Regions from separate parts of the Sphingomonas sp. Leaf30 genome, predicted to be linked through region 3. Evidence: riboswitches for the same ligand, from Rfam matches in the RefSeq annotation. Region 3 holds a riboswitch; each other region holds the start of a gene.
The links. A riboswitch is a leader RNA that binds a small molecule or an ion and turns the genes downstream of it on or off. The one in region 3 is predicted to bind cobalamin.
Positions count from the first base shown of each region.

Region 1 (5,937 bases), on a different contig from region 3:
GAGCGTCGCGACGTGCCGTCCGGCAAGCACGGCGGCGACCGTCTGGCGTCGGAACGGCGATGCGATCACGAGATCGGGGCGGAGCACCAGCACGTCTTCGGCGCTGCCACGGCTGACTGGCATGGTACGCGCGGCGTTGGAGGCTGCGGACATGTTCGGATCGCGCGCGAACCGGGTGAGCGCGACGATCTGCGCGGGGTCGGCCAGCGCCAGAAGATACTGGTCAGCGCATAGGTTGAGCGAAACGATACGCGCCGGCGGTCGAGGCGCTGCCGCCGGAGCAGGTGCGCTGGCGGCAGCGATCATCAGGATGGTCAGGAGACGGCGGCCGCGCATGCGCAAAACCCTGCCGCAGCGGCCGCTTATGCGCTAGGCGGAAATCGATGCGGTGGGATCTGGCACTATGGAACGCGTGACGCGTGCGCGATTGGTCGGTGGCCTAGCGCTGCTTGCGCTGCTGGCCGGCGCCGCGTCGGTCGCGGTGGGTAGCGCGGCGATCCCGCTGGCGCATGTCGTGCGGGCGCTCAGCGGGCAGGGCGATCCGATCGAACGCGCGATCCTGTTCGAACTCCGTCTGCCGCGCGCGATCCTCGGGCTGGCGGTCGGCGCGATGCTGGGGCTTTCTGGTGCGGCGCTGCAGGGGTTCCTGCGCAATCCGCTGGCCGAGCCATCGGTGCTGGGCGCGTCGAACGGGGCATCGCTGGGCGCGGTGATCGCGCTGTATTTCGGGCTGGCGGAGCTACATCCGGCGATGCTGCCGATCGTGGCGATCGCCGGGGCGTTCGCGGCGCTGGGGTTGCTGTTCGTGCTGGCGGCCGGGTCGCAAAGCGCCTTGTCACTGATCCTCGCGGGGATTGCGGTTGGAACGCTGGCCGTCGCGGGGGTCAGTCTGGCGCTGAACCTGTCCCCCAACCCGTTTGCAGCGATGGAGATCATGACCTGGTTGCTCGGGTCGCTCGAAGACCGGTCGTTCAGCCATGTCGCGCTGGCACTGCCCTGTATCGCACTCGGCATGGTGCTGGTCGGCTGGGACGGCCATGCGCTCGACGCGCTGACGCTTGGCGAAGACGGTGCGCGCGCGCTCGGCGTCGATCTGCGTCGGACGCGCATGCGGATGCTGGTCGGGGTGGCGATCGGGGTTGGCGGGGCGGTCGCGGTATCGGGCGCGATCGGGTTCATCGGCCTGATCGTTCCGCATCTCGTCCGGCCGATGACCGATCGTTCGCCATCGACGATTCTGCTCCCCTCCGCATTGGGCGGTGCTGCATTGCTGACCTTTGCGGACGTGCTGGTACGCGTGATCCCGACGTCGAACGAACTCAAGCTGGGGGTCGTTACTGCGTTTCTCGGCGTGCCGGTGTTCCTCGTGCACCTCATGCGCGAGCGGCGGCTATGGTAGCCCTCTCCGCGGACCGCCTCAGCGTCCGCCGTGCAGGGCGGGTCGTGGTCGACGATGTCAGTTTCTCGGCAGAGGGCGGCGCGCTCATCGGGATCGTCGGCCCCAATGGGGCGGGCAAATCGACGCTGGTCCAGGCGCTTCTCGGGCTGGTTCCCGCTACTGGAGATATCCTGCTCGACGGGGTTCCGCTGGCGGAGCGCTCGCGACGTGAGATCGCGCGGACGGTCGCGTATCTGCCGCAGGGTCAAAGTCTTCATTGGCCGCTGAGCGTCGAACGTCTCGTCGCGCTGGGCCGGTTGCCCCATCTCGCACCGCTGTCCCGCATCTCACGGGACGACCATGCCGCGATTGCCCGTGCGATGGCGGCGGCGGACGTAACCTCGCTTGCCGCGCGTGTCGCGACCGAGATTTCGGGGGGTGAGCGGGCCCGCGTCCTGCTGGCAAGGGCGCTCGCGGTGGAGGCGCCGGCGCTGATCGTCGACGAGCCGCTCGCGTCGCTAGATCCCGCGCATCAGATCGCAGTCATGGAGATCCTGCGGGCGCAGGCCGCGCGGGGTGTCCTGGTGATCGCCGTGCTGCATGATCTGGGGCTGGCCGCACGCTATTGTGATCGCATCCTCGTGCTCGACTCGGGACGGCTCGTCGCCGACGGCGCGCCTTCGGCAGTGCTGACGCCGGCTCGGCTGCGTGAGACCTATGGTGTTCGGGCGTGGTTCGGATCGATCGAGGGCGTACCGGTCGTGGTACCGCTGACGCGTGACAGCTCGCAGGGCGATTGACCCGGGCCGCTCGCCCGGCCTATCCCTCTGACCGCGACAGGTTCCCCGGCGACGGGGATGAAAAGGGAACGGGAGAACCCCGGCTGCCCCTGCAACTGTAAGCGGCGAGCCATCGTGCCATCATGCCATTGGGATCCCGGTCCCGAGAAGGCGGCGCGAAGGGCTGTGACCCGTGAGCCAGGAGACCTGCCCGTCGCAGTCGTCTTTCGTCCGGCCAGGGTGCGCCGAGCGGACGGGGGTAAACCCGCGCGACGACATAACCAGCCTGCGGCCTGTGCCGCGGGCGCGTATGTCATGGGGTTTCAATGCCAAATCTACTGGTTCCCGCCGAAGACGGTGCGGCCGTCGTCGCCTGCAGCACCTGCCGCGCGTCCACCGATGCGAAGGACGATGCCGAGGGCATGCGCGGCGGTGCGAGACTCGTCGCGGCGTTGCAGGCGGTCCAGGCAAGCGATCCGCGCTATGCCGGGATTGCGGTCCAGGCGATGCCGTGCCTGTTCGCCTGCCAGGACTTCTGCACCATCCACGTCCGCGGGCCCGAGAAGATCGGCTATGTGCTGGGGCGCTTCACGCCGGATGAGGAAGCGGCGCGGGCGATCCTCGATTACGCCGTGCTGCATGCGGAGAGTGCGGAGGGGCAGGTGCCGTTTCGGCAGTGGCCGGCCGGGATCAAGGGGCATTTCATCACCCGGACGCCCCCCGCGGGCTATGTCGCGCAGTGACGCTGTTCCCCACGGTCGCAGCGTTCGAGGCGGCGCTGGAGGCCCTTCCTGCGGCGGACGAAGCCGCGCGAGGGGCGGCATCGCGGCGGCAAACACAGTTGACCAAGCCACCCGGATCGCTTGGTCGACTTGAGGACCTCGCAGTCTTCATGGCGGGCTGGCAGGGGCGCGAGCGGCCGCGGTTCGAGCGCGCGAGGGCGGCGATTTTCGCCGGAAATCACGGCGTTGCGGTGCACGGGGTCAGCGCCTTTCCGGTCTCCGTAACCGCACAGATGGTCGAGAATTTCCGCCATGGGGGTGCGGCGATCAATGCGCTGGCGGATGCCGTCGGGCTCGAGCTGATCATCGCCGACATCGATCTGGAAACCCCCACGGCGGATTTCACGATAGCACCGGCGATGGACGAAGCCGCTTGTCTCGCCGCACTTAACATCGGTGCGGACGTCGTCGTGCCGGGGCTCGACATGCTTGTTGTGGGGGAGATGGGAATCGGGAATTCTACGTCGGCCGCAGCGCTGTGTCTGCGCAGTTACGGCGGAACCGCCGCTGACTGGGTTGGGCCGGGGACGGGGGTCGATGTGGCGGGAATCGCGCGGAAAACCGCGGTGGTCGAGGCGGGGATCGGGCGGCATGCTGATTTCCCGCGGACGCCGTTCGAGACGTTGCGGCGGGTGGGGGGGCGTGAAATCGTCGCGATCGCTGGCGCGGTGGTGGCGGCGCGGCTGGCGGGGGTGCCGGTGGTGCTCGACGGATTCATCTCGTCGGCGGCGATCGCGCCGATTGCGGCGGCGTATCCTGGCATCACCGAGCATTGCATTGCCGGGCATTGTTCGGCCGAGCCGGGGCATGAGCGACTGCTCGGCGCGCTGAATCTCGAGCCTTTACTGAGACTTGGGATGCGATTGGGGGAGGGAAGCGGGGCGGCGGTTGCGGTGGGAGTGATCCGGTCGGCGCTGGCGGCGCATAACGGGATGGCGACGTTTGCCGAGGCGGGGGTGTCGGTGGCGTGAGTGGGGCGTTCCTGCTCCACCTGTTGCGGCATGGTTCGCCTGAACTAACCGGGCGGATGCTGGGGCGGACTGATAGTCCGGTCACGGCGGAGGGTCTGGCGGCCTGTATGGCTCGGGTAAAACCGCTGAATTTCAAGAAGATCGTCTGTTCTGATCTCATGCGATCGCAGGCTGTTGCGGATGCGATCGGGCGGGAGCGGGGGCTGGCTCCAGCGACTGATGCGCGGTGGCGGGAGCTGGATTTCGGGGATTGGGACGGGCTGGCTGCGGCGGAGATCGACGCTGCGGCGTTGCAGCGGTTCTGGGACGATCCGGATGGTGCACCGCCACCGGGTGGCGAGCGGTGGAGTGATCTGATCGCTAGAATTACGGATGCGATTGAGGACCTTAAGCCTGAAACCTCATTGATCGTGACACATGGCGGGGCGATCCGTGCGGCGCTGAAATCGCTGTGCGGGTTCGGGTTGCGCGAGCTCTGGGCGTTCGATTTGCCCTATGCGGCGCTGGTTACGCTACGGATCTGGCCGGACCGGACGGCGCAGATCGTGGCGCTGCAGACGGATCCGGTTTCGTGAAGCGGCTGATCGTCGCCTTCGGCTTCCTGACGCGCGTGCCGATGCCGCAAGTCGCTGCGGACGCTGAGGATTTTGCCGCCGCAATCCGGTGGTACCCGGTCGTCGGGGCAGGCATCGGGATGGTCGTCGCGGCGGCGGGGTGGGTCGGCGCGCTGATCGATCCGTGGACGGGTGCGCTCGCCGCGCTGACAATTTGGGTAGCGATTACAGGGGCTTTGCACCTGGATGGGCTGGCAGATCTGGCGGACGGGCTGGGTGCCGCGCACGGCAATCGCGACCGGCTGATCGCGGTAATGGCGGATCCGCATATCGGCAGCTTCGGCGTTGTAACGATCGCCTTGCAACTCATTGCAAAGCTTGTCTTATTGCACGCCGTCTCCGCGCAGGGATGGGCGGTCGTGATCGTCGTCCCGATGCTCGCGCGGATCGGCCCGTTATGCTGGGCGCGGTGCGTGCCGCTGCTGCGGGAGGGCGGGCTGGGAGGGATGGTGGCAGGGAAGATCAGGGTGCACGATCTGGTCTTTTGGGGGTGCGTAACAGGGTGTTTAGGGGTGCCTGTGCATGCCGTTGCAGGGGCCCCTGCACTGATCGCTGTATTCGGCTGGTGGCTGATCCGGCGGGTCGGCGGCGTGTCGGGGGATTGTCACGGTGCGGGGATCGAATTCGTCGAGACCGGGATGCTAGTCGCGCTCGCCATTGCCGGCCGCGTCTGAGCCGGCGAGCTGCGACACTGCGATCAGCGCGTCGATATCGAGATGGCGTTCGAGCGTTTCGGCAATCGCATCGAGCGCGGCGTCGATCGACGCCGAATGGTCGGGCCCTACCGCATCGACCCCGAGCCGGCTGAGCCAGGCGCGGCGCTGATCCGCGAGGCCGAGCAGGCCGTGGACATAGCTGCCGGAGACGAGCCCGTCGGGACTGACCGCGCCGTCGCGGCGGCCATCGTCGCGGGTCGTCACCGCGCGCACGGTGTCGGGGCCGGTGGTTTCGCCGATATGGATTTCATAGCCGTCGAACCGTGCGCCGATCGCGGTGCCGGCGACGCGCTCGAGCGTCTTGGCGGGGGACAGGATCGTCGCCACGTCGAGCAGGCCGAGCCCGGGGGCGATACCGGCGGGACCCTCCAGCCCGTCCGGATCGGCGATGCTGCGGCCGAGCATCTGATAGCCGCCGCACAGCCCGAGCACCGGGCGGCCGCGACGGCGATGCGCGTGGATGTCGATGTCCCAGCCCTGCGCGCGGAGAAAGGCGAGGTCGGGGATCGTCGCCTTGGAGCCGGCGAGGATGATCATGTCGGCGTCGGGGATCGGTTCGCCGGGCGCGACCATGACCAACGTGACGCCGGGGTCGAGCCGCAGCGGATCGAGATCGTCGAAATTGGCGATGCGCGGGGTGATCGGACAGGCGATGACGACCTGGCCGTCCTGCCGGCCGTGACCGGTCCCGCGTTCG
Region 1 is NZ_LMKZ01000002.1:323,052-328,988, reverse strand. Features, by position in the region: gene ASE89_RS08230 (ABC transporter substrate-binding protein) at 1-336, opposite strand, end outside; gene ASE89_RS08225 (FecCD family ABC transporter permease) at 404-1,399, shown strand; gene ASE89_RS08220 (ABC transporter ATP-binding protein) at 1,393-2,178, shown strand; cobalamin riboswitch at 2,200-2,386, shown strand; gene ASE89_RS08215 (DUF1636 domain-containing protein) at 2,484-2,900, shown strand; gene cobT (nicotinate-nucleotide--dimethylbenzimidazole phosphoribosyltransferase) at 2,897-3,910, shown strand; gene ASE89_RS08205 (histidine phosphatase family protein) at 3,907-4,485, shown strand; gene cobS (adenosylcobinamide-GDP ribazoletransferase) at 4,482-5,198, shown strand; gene ASE89_RS08195 (cobyric acid synthase) at 5,166-5,937, opposite strand, start outside.
Region 1: it holds a riboswitch for cobalamin, as region 3 does, so the genes downstream of both, ASE89_RS08215 (DUF1636 domain-containing protein) here and ASE89_RS12705 (TonB-dependent receptor) in region 3, are expected to answer to the same signal.

Region 2 (5,937 bases), on a different contig from region 3:
CGGAGGCCCTGCCTATGTCCGGGCCGCGCAAAGCCTTGCGGCGCAGTTGCGCACGCCGCGTCCGGCCGCTCGTCGCCGCAACCCTTAGAACTCGACGCCAGCCTGGGCCTTGACCCCGCCCCGGAACGGATGCTTGACCAGCCCCATCTCGGTGACGAGATCCGCCGCGGCAACCAAAGCATCGGGCGCGTTGCGCCCCGTCGCCACGACATGCGTCATCGCCGGTCGTGCCGCGAACCCCGCAAGTACCTCGTCGAGTGGCAGATAGTCGTAGCGCAGGACGATGTTGATCTCGTCGGCGATGACCATGGCATAGCTCGGGTCGAGGATCATCCGGCGGACCTCGTCCCACCCTTCGCGCGCCACGGCGATATCGCGGGCCCGATCCTGCGTATCCCAGGTAAAGCCCTCGCCCATCGGCTTGAATTCGACCAGATCGGGAAAGGCGTCAAAGATGACCTTCTCACCGGTCGTCATCGCACCCTTGACGAACTGTACGATCCCAACCTTTCGCCCGTGCCCCATCATCCGCACCGCCATGCCAAGCGCCGCGGTGGTCTTGCCCTTGCCCGGCCCGGTGTGGACCATGAGCAGGCCCTTTTCGATCGTCTTGGCCGCGACGATCTTGTCCTGGACGACCTTCTTCTTGGCCATCCGCGCCGTGTGCTCCGCCTCGCTCCGCATCAGAATGCTGCCTTCACGCCGGCATAGGCACCGCGCCCCTGACCGACATAGCTGAGCACCTCCTCGTACCGCTCGTCGAAGAGGTTTTCGACCCGACCGAAGACCGATAGCCGGGACGTCAGCTTGTACGCCGCGTTCAGGTTGACGAGGACATATTCCTGGAGCGAGACGCGGACAGGGACATAGCTCGGATCGGTATAGGCATCGTCCTGCTGCCGGCCATTATACCGGACGGCGAGCGTTGCCGAGGCGCGCTCGTCGCGACTGAACGCAGTCATGTTGATGCTGCCGATATGGCTGGGGCGCCGGATCTCCACGCCCCCGTCCTCGCGCGCCTTCAGATAGGTATAGGCGAGGTCGAAGCGCAGCTGCGGAATCGGCTGGGCTGTGGCAAACACCTCGACGCCATGCTGCGTCGATCGCGTATTGCGGTTGCCGGGCGTCGCGACGAAGTCGGGGGCAGGATAGGTGGTAAAGATCTCGTTCGTCAGCCGACTGTCGAAATAGGTCGCGCCGATCGTCGCACGATCCCCCCCGAAAGCCTGTTCGACCCCGGCTTCCCACCCCTTTGACTTCTCCGGCTTGAGGTTCGGATTGCCGATATAGCGACCGTCGGAATAACCGAAGAGATCGAAATAGCCGGGATTCTTCACGCCCGTCCCGTAGGCGCCACGCACCCGCGTCCCGGTCGCAAAGCGATAGCTCGCCTGCGCGCGATAGGTGGTGGTGTCATCGAACCGGTTATTCTCGTCGCGCCGCACCGATCCGCCGATTGCGAGCGCATCGTCGACGACGACGTCATACTGGCCAACGAGCCCGACATTGTCGGTATGCCGCCGTCCCGTAAAGACGAACTCCGAAGGAGCCGCGCTAAGCGTCTGGAACTCCTCGCGCTCGACATCGACCGCGGCAGTCAGCCGATGCCGGATGCGATCGGTCCCGAACCGGAACGCGCTTTCGAACGATCCCTTGTACCGCCGTCCCTTGTTACCAAAGCTCAAGGCATCGTCGACCAGCGCCCGGCGTGTCGTATCGGCAAACTGGCCGCTGAGCGCATTCGTCCAGCGGCCATCCGCCAGCGCCAACTCGGCCCGGACGAGCCCGTAATATGCCTCGACCGTGCTGCGCGCGCCTGGCGTATCGACGATCGTGCCGAACTGCGGGCCGCTCAACGCAGTGTCGTTGCTGTCGGCATCGGTATAGCTGTAACGCCCGACGCCCGTGACCTTCAGCGTGTCGGTCGGCGACCAGCTGAGCTTGCCCGTCGCGCCGACGCTCTTCGCGCCGATGTCGCGCGATCCGCCCCGTGCGGTCGGCGTGCCGTCGGTGAGGTAGGTCGAGCTCGACAGCGCGTAATCGAGATTGCCCGCTACGCCCGCGACCCGGGCGCCTCCCGAAAACGTGCCGAACGATCCCCCCTCGGCCCGCAGCGATACGCCCGGGGCCTCCGCGCCGCTGAGCGTGAGATACTGGATGACGCCGCCGATCGCGTCGGACCCGTACAGCGCCGATTGCTGCCCGCGCAGCACCTCGACCCGTGCCGCCTCGTCGGCAATCAGCGTGCCGAAATCATATTCGCCCTGATAGGGATCGGACACTTCGATCCCGTCGATCAGCACCAGCACGTGATTGCCCTCCGACCCACGGATCCGGACCTGCGTCGTCCCCCCGACCGCGCCGGTCCGGCTGATCGCCAGTCCAGGGACGTCGCGCAACACGTCGGACACGATCCGGGTCTGGCGCTGGTCAAGCATAGCGGCGTCCAGCACCGTCACCGACGCACCGATCTGATCGGCCGGAACCGCGTCGCCCGATCTCGATGCGGTAACCACCAGCTCAGCGCCGCCCGCTGCCGCCTCGCCCGTCGCCGCAGTAACCGGATCGGGCTCGGCCGCGGCCGGCGATGCAAAGGCCGTGGCGGTGGCGAGCGCCACAAGCGAAACGAAAATTCTGGTCATGAAACGATACCCCCGGCGTCACGAGCGACCGGCCGGGGCCTGCCGTCCGATGCTACGGACAGCCGGCGCAACGCTTGGGGTGTACGCCGAACCGCACCAGCCACGCGCACCGATGCGGCCCCCGCCGCATGGTTCGTCGCTCAGACGGAGTACCGTGCCGCGGTCATCCCCTGGACCATGGCAAGAGCGACCGAGCGCCGGCAGGTCTCCTGGCTCACGGGTCGACGCCCGGTACGCGACCTTCCCGGGCCCTGCGCTTGCGCTCAGGCCTAGTGGTCGTCCCCCCGTGATGAAGGGACATGCGCACCGCACTCACCGCTTACAGTTGCAGGGACAGCCGCGGCATGAGGAGGATCGCCTCCCGCACCGCATTCCCTTTGAAGCCCCGAGGGGCACCGACGCGATCTGCGACCCCGGCCTTCACCGGTTTCGCAGGGCGACGGTAGCGCAGAAATTTCCTGCCGCCAATGGGCCTAGAGTCGCGCGAGGATCGCCCGCGCCTGACGTAAGTGCGGCGCATCGATCATCCGCCCATCGAGTTGCAGCGCGCCCGCCTCGGGAGCCGCCGCAAACGCAGCGACGACGGCGTGCGCATGTGCAACGGTCGCCGCATCCGGCGTGAACGCGGCGTTGATCGTGGCGACCTGCGACGGATGAATCGCCATCATGCCGGTAAAGCCGTCCCGGCTGCCGCGCGCGGCATAGGCTGCCAGCCCGTCAATGTCCGCGATTGCGGGATAGACCGTCTCGATCGCCGCGACGTCCGCCGCATGTGCGCCGAACAGCAGCAGCGATCGTACGAGCTTATAGGGTTCGGTATAGGATCCGTCGTCCTCCCGACTGGTCGCCGCGCCGATCGCCGCGGGCAGGTCTTCGGCGCCCCAGGTCAGGCCGCATAACCGGTCGTTGACCCGCGCATATTCGCCCAGTGTGAAGATCGCGGCGGGCACTTCGGTCGCGATCGGCAGGATCGGCGGACAGTCATCGCCATAAGCCTCGACCAACGCGAGGACGGTCGCGGGTCCTGTCGCCTTGGGCAGCATGATCGCATCGGCGCCCCTCGCGGCAGCGAGATCGTCGTCCAGCCACCCCGAGTCGACGGGATTGATCCGGACCATCCGCACGACGTCGGTGTGGTCCTGCAACGCGGCCCGGACCGCCTCGCGGGCAACGGCCTTGCGGGTGAGCGCGACCGAATCCTCCAGATCGAGGATGATGGCATCGGCCCCGCTCGCTGCGGCCTTCGCAAAACGCTCGGGCCGGTCTGCGGGCACGAACAGCAGCGAGCGCAACCTCATGCCGGCGTCCGCAGCAGCAGTGCCGAGCGGAGGCACTGACAGACGATCTCGTCACGCTGGTTGATCAGCTGGTGCATGAATGTGACGATCCCGGCGTTCGGGCGTGACCGGCTGGGCTTAAGCTCGGCGACCTCGGTCTCGGCGCGCATCGTGTCGCCGATGAAGACGGGTTTTGGATGCACGAGCTTGTCGTAACCGAGATTGGCGACGAGCGTCCCGAGCGTCGTGTCGCCAACCGACAGGCCGACCATCAGCGCGAAGGTGAAGGTGCCGTTGACGAGGATCTGGCCGAATTCGCTCGCCTTCGCCGCTTCGGCATCGAGGTGCAGCGGCTGCGGGTTGTGCGTCATCGTCGAGAACAGGAGGTTGTCCGTCTCCGTGACGGTGCGGCGGATCTCATGGACGATCCGGTCGCCGACCGTCCATTGGTCGAAATAGCGGCCGGCCATCAGTCATCCTTCTCGATACGCGCGAGCACCATGCCATCGCTCACCTGCCCGCCTTCGATCGCGGTCAGTTCGGCAACCGTCCCGTCGAACGGCGAGATGAGCGAATGCTCCATCTTCATCGCCTCCAGCGTCACGAGCTTCTGCCCCTTTGCGACATGGTCCCCGATAGCCACGTCGACCGCGATGATCCGTCCCGGCATCGGTGACAAGATCGCGCCATCCGCTGCCGCCCCCATCGCCGCGCCAGACGCACGCCAGGGCCGCAACTGCCAGGTCTGCCCGGCATCGGAAACGAGGGCGGCATCGACTGGTTCATGGACGCCGCGACCGTCGAGATCGATCGTCACGACGTCGTCGTTGAGCAGGAACCGCGCCGTCTTCAAAGGTACCGCGTTGAGGCGAAAGCCCGCCATCGGTTCGACGCGTACGAGCGTGCGCGCGGCCTCGATCAGCGCTTCCTCGCTGGGCTGCGCCGGGGGCATCAGCGCCGCCCCCTCGCGCGCAATCAGCCCGGTATCTAGCGTTGCGGCGACGAAATCCGGGTGATCGAGTGCCTGGACGAGAAACCCCGCATTCGACCGGACCGGCCAGACGACCGCCTTGTCCAGCGCCTCCGCCAACGTCTCGCGCGCGGCTTCACGCGTGTCGCCCCAGGCAATCACCTTGGCGATCATCGGGTCGTAATAGGGCGAGATGTCCGCCCCCTGTTCGACACCCGTATCGACCCGCGTCGCATCACCCAGATCGAACGCCTCGAGCCGGCCGATCGACGGCAGGAACCCCTTGGCGGGATCCTCCGCATAGAGCCGCGCCTCGATCGCCCAGCCGCGGATCGCAAGATCATGCTGCTGCAGCGGCAACGCCTCGCCGCTGGCAATCCGCAGCTGCCACTCGACAAGGTCTTGTCCGGTGATTTCCTCGGTGACGGGATGCTCGACCTGCAACCGGGTGTTCATTTCCATGAACCAGATCCGATCGGCGCGCAGGCCTTCGCTCGCATCGGCGATGAACTCGATCGTACCCGCGCCGACATAGTTCACGGCCTGCGCAGCGCGCACCGCCGCCGCGCAGATCGCCGCGCGTGTCGCATCATCCATGCCGGGGGCCGGGGCCTCCTCGATCACCTTCTGATGCCGGCGCTGCAACGAACAGTCACGTTCGAACAAATGGACGACGTTGCCCTGACGGTCGCCGAACACCTGCACCTCGATATGCCGCGGCGACAGGATATATTTCTCGATCAGCACGTCGGTATTGCCGAACGACGCAGAGGCCTCACGCTGGCACGAAGCGAGCGCGTCGACAAAGTCGGCGGACGCATCGACGCGGCGCATACCCTTGCCGCCGCCGCCCGCAACGGCCTTGATCAGGACCGGGTAGCCGATGGCATCCGCCTCGCGCTGGAGCCGATCGGGCGACTGGTCTTCCCCCAGATAGCCCGGTGTCACTGGGACCGCGGCCGCCATCATCCGCTGCTTCGCGGCATCCTTCAACCCCATCGCGCGGATGCTGTCGGGATCGGGGCCAACCCACAGGATCCCTGCTTCG
Region 2 is NZ_LMKZ01000002.1:329,414-335,350, forward strand. Features, by position in the region: gene ASE89_RS08230 (ABC transporter substrate-binding protein) at 1-88, shown strand, start outside; gene cobO (cob(I)yrinic acid a,c-diamide adenosyltransferase) at 85-684, opposite strand; gene ASE89_RS08240 (TonB-dependent receptor plug domain-containing protein) at 684-2,642, opposite strand; cobalamin riboswitch at 2,825-3,057, opposite strand; gene ASE89_RS08245 (HpcH/HpaI aldolase/citrate lyase family protein) at 3,116-3,940, opposite strand; gene ASE89_RS08250 (MaoC family dehydratase) at 3,937-4,389, opposite strand; gene ASE89_RS08255 (acetyl/propionyl/methylcrotonyl-CoA carboxylase subunit alpha) at 4,389-5,937, opposite strand, start outside.
Region 2: it holds a riboswitch for cobalamin, as region 3 does, so the genes downstream of both, ASE89_RS08240 (TonB-dependent receptor plug domain-containing protein) here and ASE89_RS12705 (TonB-dependent receptor) in region 3, are expected to answer to the same signal.

Region 3 (5,937 bases):
CAGATCCGTGATGCCGAGTTTGCGACCAACCTGTCGGCGCACTTCAAGAACTGCGTCTTTGGCGACATCATGCTCGGCCAGAAGTCGATGACGGACCTCGCCTCGGCCAAGGATCTCTGGGCTGCTATGGGACCTGGGTCGGCTGCGCGCTCGCAACCTTGGGTCGAGCGTTCGGGTGCCGCAACCACCAGCAGCATTATTCCATGCCGGCAGGCCTACGGCATGCTCGATGGCCTTTGGCATACCATGATCGAGGCGCACACGTCGCTTTGGGCCAAGGAAACCTACCCCAAGCTGTCCACCTCAGTCGCCTCTGCCAAGCTCCGCAGCGATGTGCCGATCGTCAATCAGGCCTTTACGGCGTCCAGCGCGAACTACGAGACGATCTTGCGCCAAAACACTGCCATCAATGCCTTCATGCAGGCGCGTGACGGCATGGCAGGTGGTCCGGGCGCAGCGTCGATCGATACGTTCGCGACGACGCGGGCAGACATCCAGGCGCGCAATACGTACAATTCGATCGCGCAGCAGGCGATGAGCTGGGTTCCGATCCTCAATATCGTCCTTACCGTCGTCTTTTATGCGATGTTCCCTGTCATCTTCCCGCTGTTCCTGATGCCGCAAACCGGCGTCGGCGCCCTCAAAGGGTATCTGACCGGGTTCTTCTACCTCGCTGCGTGGGGACCGCTGTACGTGATCCTCCACATGATCTGCACGACGCGGGCGACCAGCGCCGCGCAGGGCGTCGCGGAAGGCGGGATGTCACTGGGAACCTACGCCGGAGTCGGCGCGGTCAACGCCGAGACTGCGACGATCGCAGGCTTTATGCTGATGTCCGTTCCGTTCCTCGCGGCCGGGCTCGCCAAGGGTGCCATGAGCATTTCCGGCCAGGCAACGTCGGTCCTCAGTCCAGCGCAGAACGCGGCCGAGGCTGCGGCAGCCGAGCAGACGACCGGGAATTACAGCTACGGCAATACCAGCTTTGCCAACTCGACGTCGAACATGCGGCAGAGCAATCAGTGGTCGGACGCACCGACATTCTCGTCCGGGGGCATGGCATCAAGCTTCCGGCACGACAACGGCGCAACGACCAACTCGTTTGGCGATGGCCAGAACGTCTATGACACCAGCAAGGCGATCTCGAACTTGCCCTTCAACGCTTCAACGATCCAGTCCGCAATGGCGACCGAGAGCCGGCAGGCCTCAACCGCGGCACGCATCGCTGATGGGTTTGAGCAAGCTAGTCGTAACGAAACTCAGCACATGGAAGCTTTACGGAACGGGCATACGTGGTCGAATACCAACTCGACTGCCTTCGGTGCCAGTTCCGGGTCTCGGGGGGGTAGTTCGGTCGAAGATTCGGATCGGCGCACTGTCCAACAACGAGGCGGGATCGAACTACGCGAGCAAAGCGGAAGCGGCACGTCTGAGCAGTTCTCGGCAGGTAAAACATCGGCCGATGCCGGTCAGAAGGTTATCGGTGGTAGCGTCGGTGTCAGCGCGAACGCCAATGCTGGTGTTGGTGCAGGTAAAACGGGTGCCGGCGTTGGCGGAAGGATCGACGGTAGCCTCGGCTATAACCGGACATGGACCAACACCGACACGACTGGTCAGCAAGACACGTCGCAGCGCAGTCATGACAAGTCGGCCGCTGTTACTGGCGGTCTGAGCGCGGATCATTCCGTCGGCAGCGGAACCACTACTCAGAACGGGACTTTCTATCAGGAGGATATGTCGCGACGCTCCGAGCAAAGCGAATCCCGCACGCGCGCGATCGAGGAGTCTCAAAGCAAAATTCAGTCTTACAACGAGCAGGCCCGGCATTACCGAGAGCTTTCACGGTCGTTGGAACAGCACGCCAGCTACGCCGAAAACAGCGGCTTCAACCTGTCGCAGGATCTCCGACAGGATTTGGCTCGGTGGTATGACAAGGAAAATGCCAACACGCCCGGCGGGAACATGCTCCCAGGTCTTTGGGAAACCAATCTCGATGGTACGCGAGAGAATGCTCGCAACATGGCTATCGGTCGCTGGGCATCGCAGCGTTCCGATGTCATCGAACGCGACATTCAAGCAGCGCTAAGCGACCCTGCCTTGGCCAACATGAAGTTGCCCGCCGTCGCTTCGGAAGCCTCTGTAGAGGCGCTCTACTCGGGTGGTTCGGGGGTTGGCAAAGCACACGCTGTTTCGGCCGGTCGTCCAGACACATCCGGGGAACAGGCGCTGATCGCAGCAGGTGCCAGAGAGGTGCAGGCCGACCAGCGCAGACTGAGAGGCGTTGCCGAAGCAGACTTTGCACAAGCCCCCAAGGGAGCACCAAAGCCGTGAGGGGCTACAGCAGCAGTCCGAACCAACCGGCTGCGATGAACCCACCAACTACCGCTACGACTGCTCCTTGGAGGAGAAAGACGGTCTTGGGCTTGATCGAGGTTCCGTTTCGGAAATCCTGTTGCTCGTCGTCGAACTCTCGCAAACTCGCGGCAAAAGGGTTCGCCTGCCACCAGCCCGCGCCAACGCCCGGGTTAGTATCATTGTCGTACAAGATCGGCTGCAGGGGATCTATTTTCATGGCGCACCTCGCCCTGAAAGCTAGTGCGAAATGACACAGGTAGCAATGCACTACAGGAGACACTTTGTGTCGACTCAGCACCGCCCGCCATCGCTTGGTGACCTTCCCGGAACCCTTATTTTCGATTTCTCCTGGCTACTGGTTATGGCCATTGGGCTCATGCCCATCGCCGAGGCCTCGCTATCTCGTTCGCCTTCAGTCTCTATGCCGACGACGATCGCATTCTTTGTTGCGGTCGGAAGCGCGGTCCTCCTCCGCCGGCGCTATTCGTGGATGGGCCTGGTCCTCCACATCTTCGGTCAAATTGCCATCTGGCGTTCGCTGTTCGTTATGTCGCTTGCGATCGTGCTGATCGCGATCCCGCTCGAATGATCCCTTTGTGCCTCATCATCGGTGATAGCACCGCCCTGGGGACAGCAAACGCGCTTGCTGCGCAGGGAATACGCTGTGCCGTCCACGCGCGTGTCGGTGCGCCGTCAGGTGATTCCGTCAAAACATTCCGGTCGCCCGTAGGTGGGGACCGGCTAGAGGATGTTCGGAATCGTACGCTAAGCTCCCCGACCGTCCCGATTGGGATCGTGAACTGAGAATTTATCCAGTGTCTCGATATCCCGTTTGATTGGCATTTTAGGACGTAGTGGGGGGTGGTTGTCCGGCAATGCCGATCGCACTGCGATAGGGCAGCTCTGAGCGATCTTGCAGATTGACGGTGCCACGGGTACGCGCTTCTCGTCTAGCTGGATGAATATCTCGCTGGGCAGTGATCGCGCTGGTGTCCCGAGAGGGACTTAATAGGGAACACGGTGTGGGAGATACTCTCCCGAAGCCGAGGCTGTCCCTGCAACTGTAAGCGGCGAGCGAGACGTACATCGCGTCCTCTTTTGGAGGGTGCAGCCACTGGACCAACGCCGTAACGGCCGAGATCCGGGAAGGCCGTAAGTCGAGCGACGACCCGTGAGCCAGGAGACCTGCCAGCGTCTGGTCGCTCTTGCTTTGGTCCAGGGGATGGTCGGGGCACGGTTCTTCCGTCTGAGCGACGAACGAGCGGCGGGGGTCGCATCGGTTCGTGTCGCGGGCGCTTGCGTCCGCCTGCCGACGCGCGCCGACCGTTCACAGCGGACGCCCCCGTCCGAAGTCGCTTGGCGCACGGGGGACGGACATGAAGAATATGAGATTACGAGCAAAATGGCTCGAATGCGTGGCTATCGCCTCGGTATGTAGCACCACACCCGCATGGGCTCAGGTGCAAGACACCGAGGCTGTGCCGTCACAGGCACCGAACGATATCGTCGTGTTCGGCCGCGGCGAAGCAAAGATTGGTGTTGCGCATGCAGCGAGTGAGGGCACCGTCGCCGGTGCCGACTTGCTGGTTCGCCCGCTGCTACGTGTCGCCGAACTGCTGGAGGCAATCCCCGGCATGGTCGCTGCGCAGCACTCGGGGAGTGGCAAGGCTAATCAGTACTTCCTGCGTGGCTTCAATCTAGATCACGGTTCGGACTTCACGACCTATATCGACGGGGTGCAAATGAACCTGCGCACCCACGGTCATGGCCAGGGCTATCTCGATCTCAACGGACTGATCCCGGAGATCGTCGCACGCGAGGATTTTCGCAAAGGGCCATACCGTGCCGATGGCGGCGACTTCGCGCTGGCGGGGGCCGCCTACATGACCACGATCGACAGCTTTGCTCGGCCGTGGCTTTCGGTCGAGGGCGGCTCTTATGGCTATGGTCGGATCGCAGCGGGCGGGACGATTGATGGGATTGGCGCGGGGAAGCTGACGCTCGTCGCGCAGACCAAGGTCTATGACGGACCATGGGAGGAGCCCGAGCATCTGCGACACGCATCTGGCTTCGCGAAATATACCGCTCCAGCTGGTGCGGGCCAGATCGAAGCCTCGCTCAACGCCTACCGCGCGACTTGGCGTCCGACCGAACAGATTCCCGAGCGCATCATCGGTACCGCGCTCTGCAAGGACGTGTTCTGTTCACCCGATCCGACGGCACGCGGCGAAACGACACGGCTCGTCGGCAACGTCGCGGTGCGCCAGCCCGACTGGCACGCCAATGTGTATGGTCAGTTCTACGACTGGTCGATGTATTCGAACCCGACCTACACCGATCCGGACGGGACCAGCGCGCAGATCCGCCAGTTCGACAAACGCTGGATCGTCGGTGCGAGGGGCGAAAAGCGTTGGACGCTCGCGCCGACCCTTGCCGTCTCGCTCGGTACCGAAGAGCGCTACGACCATATCGGCAGCGTCGGTGTGTATCGCACCAGCGCGCGATCGTTCCTGTCGTCGCTCGGCCGCTACCATGTCGAGGAAGCGTCGGCAGCACTGTATGGCGAAGCGACGTGGACGCCCGTTACGGGTCTCCGCCTGATTGGCGGGGTTCGTGGGGACTATTATCACTACGTCGTTCGCGCGCGGGATCAGGCGGCCGTGTTGGCTGGCGAAGGCAGCGGCGACGACACGATCCTGTCGCCCAAGGCATCGATCGCGTACTCGCCGACCGACCGGCTGGAGTTCTACGGCAACTGGGGACGTGGATTCCACTCCAACGACGTCCGCGGCTCGGTAAACGTCGAAACGCCTGTGCCAGTGCTGGTGCGCGGCAACGGCCGTGAAGTCGGCGCCCGGTGGCAGTTACCCGGCATTACGCTGACCGCGACCTATTGGTGGCTCGACGTCGACAGCGAACTGCGCTTCGTCGGAGATTCTAACGCGGTCGAACCGACCGGTGCCAGCGAGCGTCGTGGCTATGAACTTGTGGCGTTCTGGCGGCCCAGGCCGTGGCTTGCGATCGACGGCAACTATACGGCAAGCCGATCGCGCTACGACAATGGCGACCGCATTCCAAACGCCTTCGAGAACGCCGCATCCGCCGGGATCGCGCTGGTGCTCGATCCGTGGGAGGCAAGCGTTCGCGTTCGTCACCTCGGGCCTTATCCGCTGATCGAAGACAACAGCGTCCGAGATACAGGAAGCACGGTCGTCAACGTCCGCGCGGCCCGCAAGATCGGGCGGTTCGAGGTGTACGGCGAGGTGCTCAACATCCTCGACAGCCGCGACAAGGACATCGCTTATTTCTACGAGTCCTACATTCCTTCGTTCGACGCCTCAGGGCCAACGGATGGCCGGTTGAGTCGTGTGGTCGAACCACGAACCTTGCGTCTGGGTACCAGGGTCAATTTCTGACCTGGCCGAGGGCATCGCCAGCCTGGGACCCGTTCCGCGCTGGCGATCCAACACCGCCGTGATCAGCCGAGTATCTCTCGCCGCACAATTTCCGCGCCGGCACTCAGCGCCTGGAGCTTGCCCCGAGCGACGTCGCGCGACAGCGGCGCCATCCCGCAGTTGGTGGCGG
Region 3 is NZ_LMKZ01000016.1:194,101-200,037, forward strand. Features, by position in the region: gene ASE89_RS12690 (conjugal transfer protein TraG N-terminal domain-containing protein) at 1-2,328, shown strand, start outside; gene ASE89_RS12695 (hypothetical protein) at 2,333-2,569, opposite strand; gene ASE89_RS12700 (hypothetical protein) at 2,636-2,941, shown strand; cobalamin riboswitch at 3,323-3,559, shown strand; gene ASE89_RS12705 (TonB-dependent receptor) at 3,729-5,768, shown strand; gene ASE89_RS12710 (methionine synthase) at 5,831-5,937, opposite strand, start outside.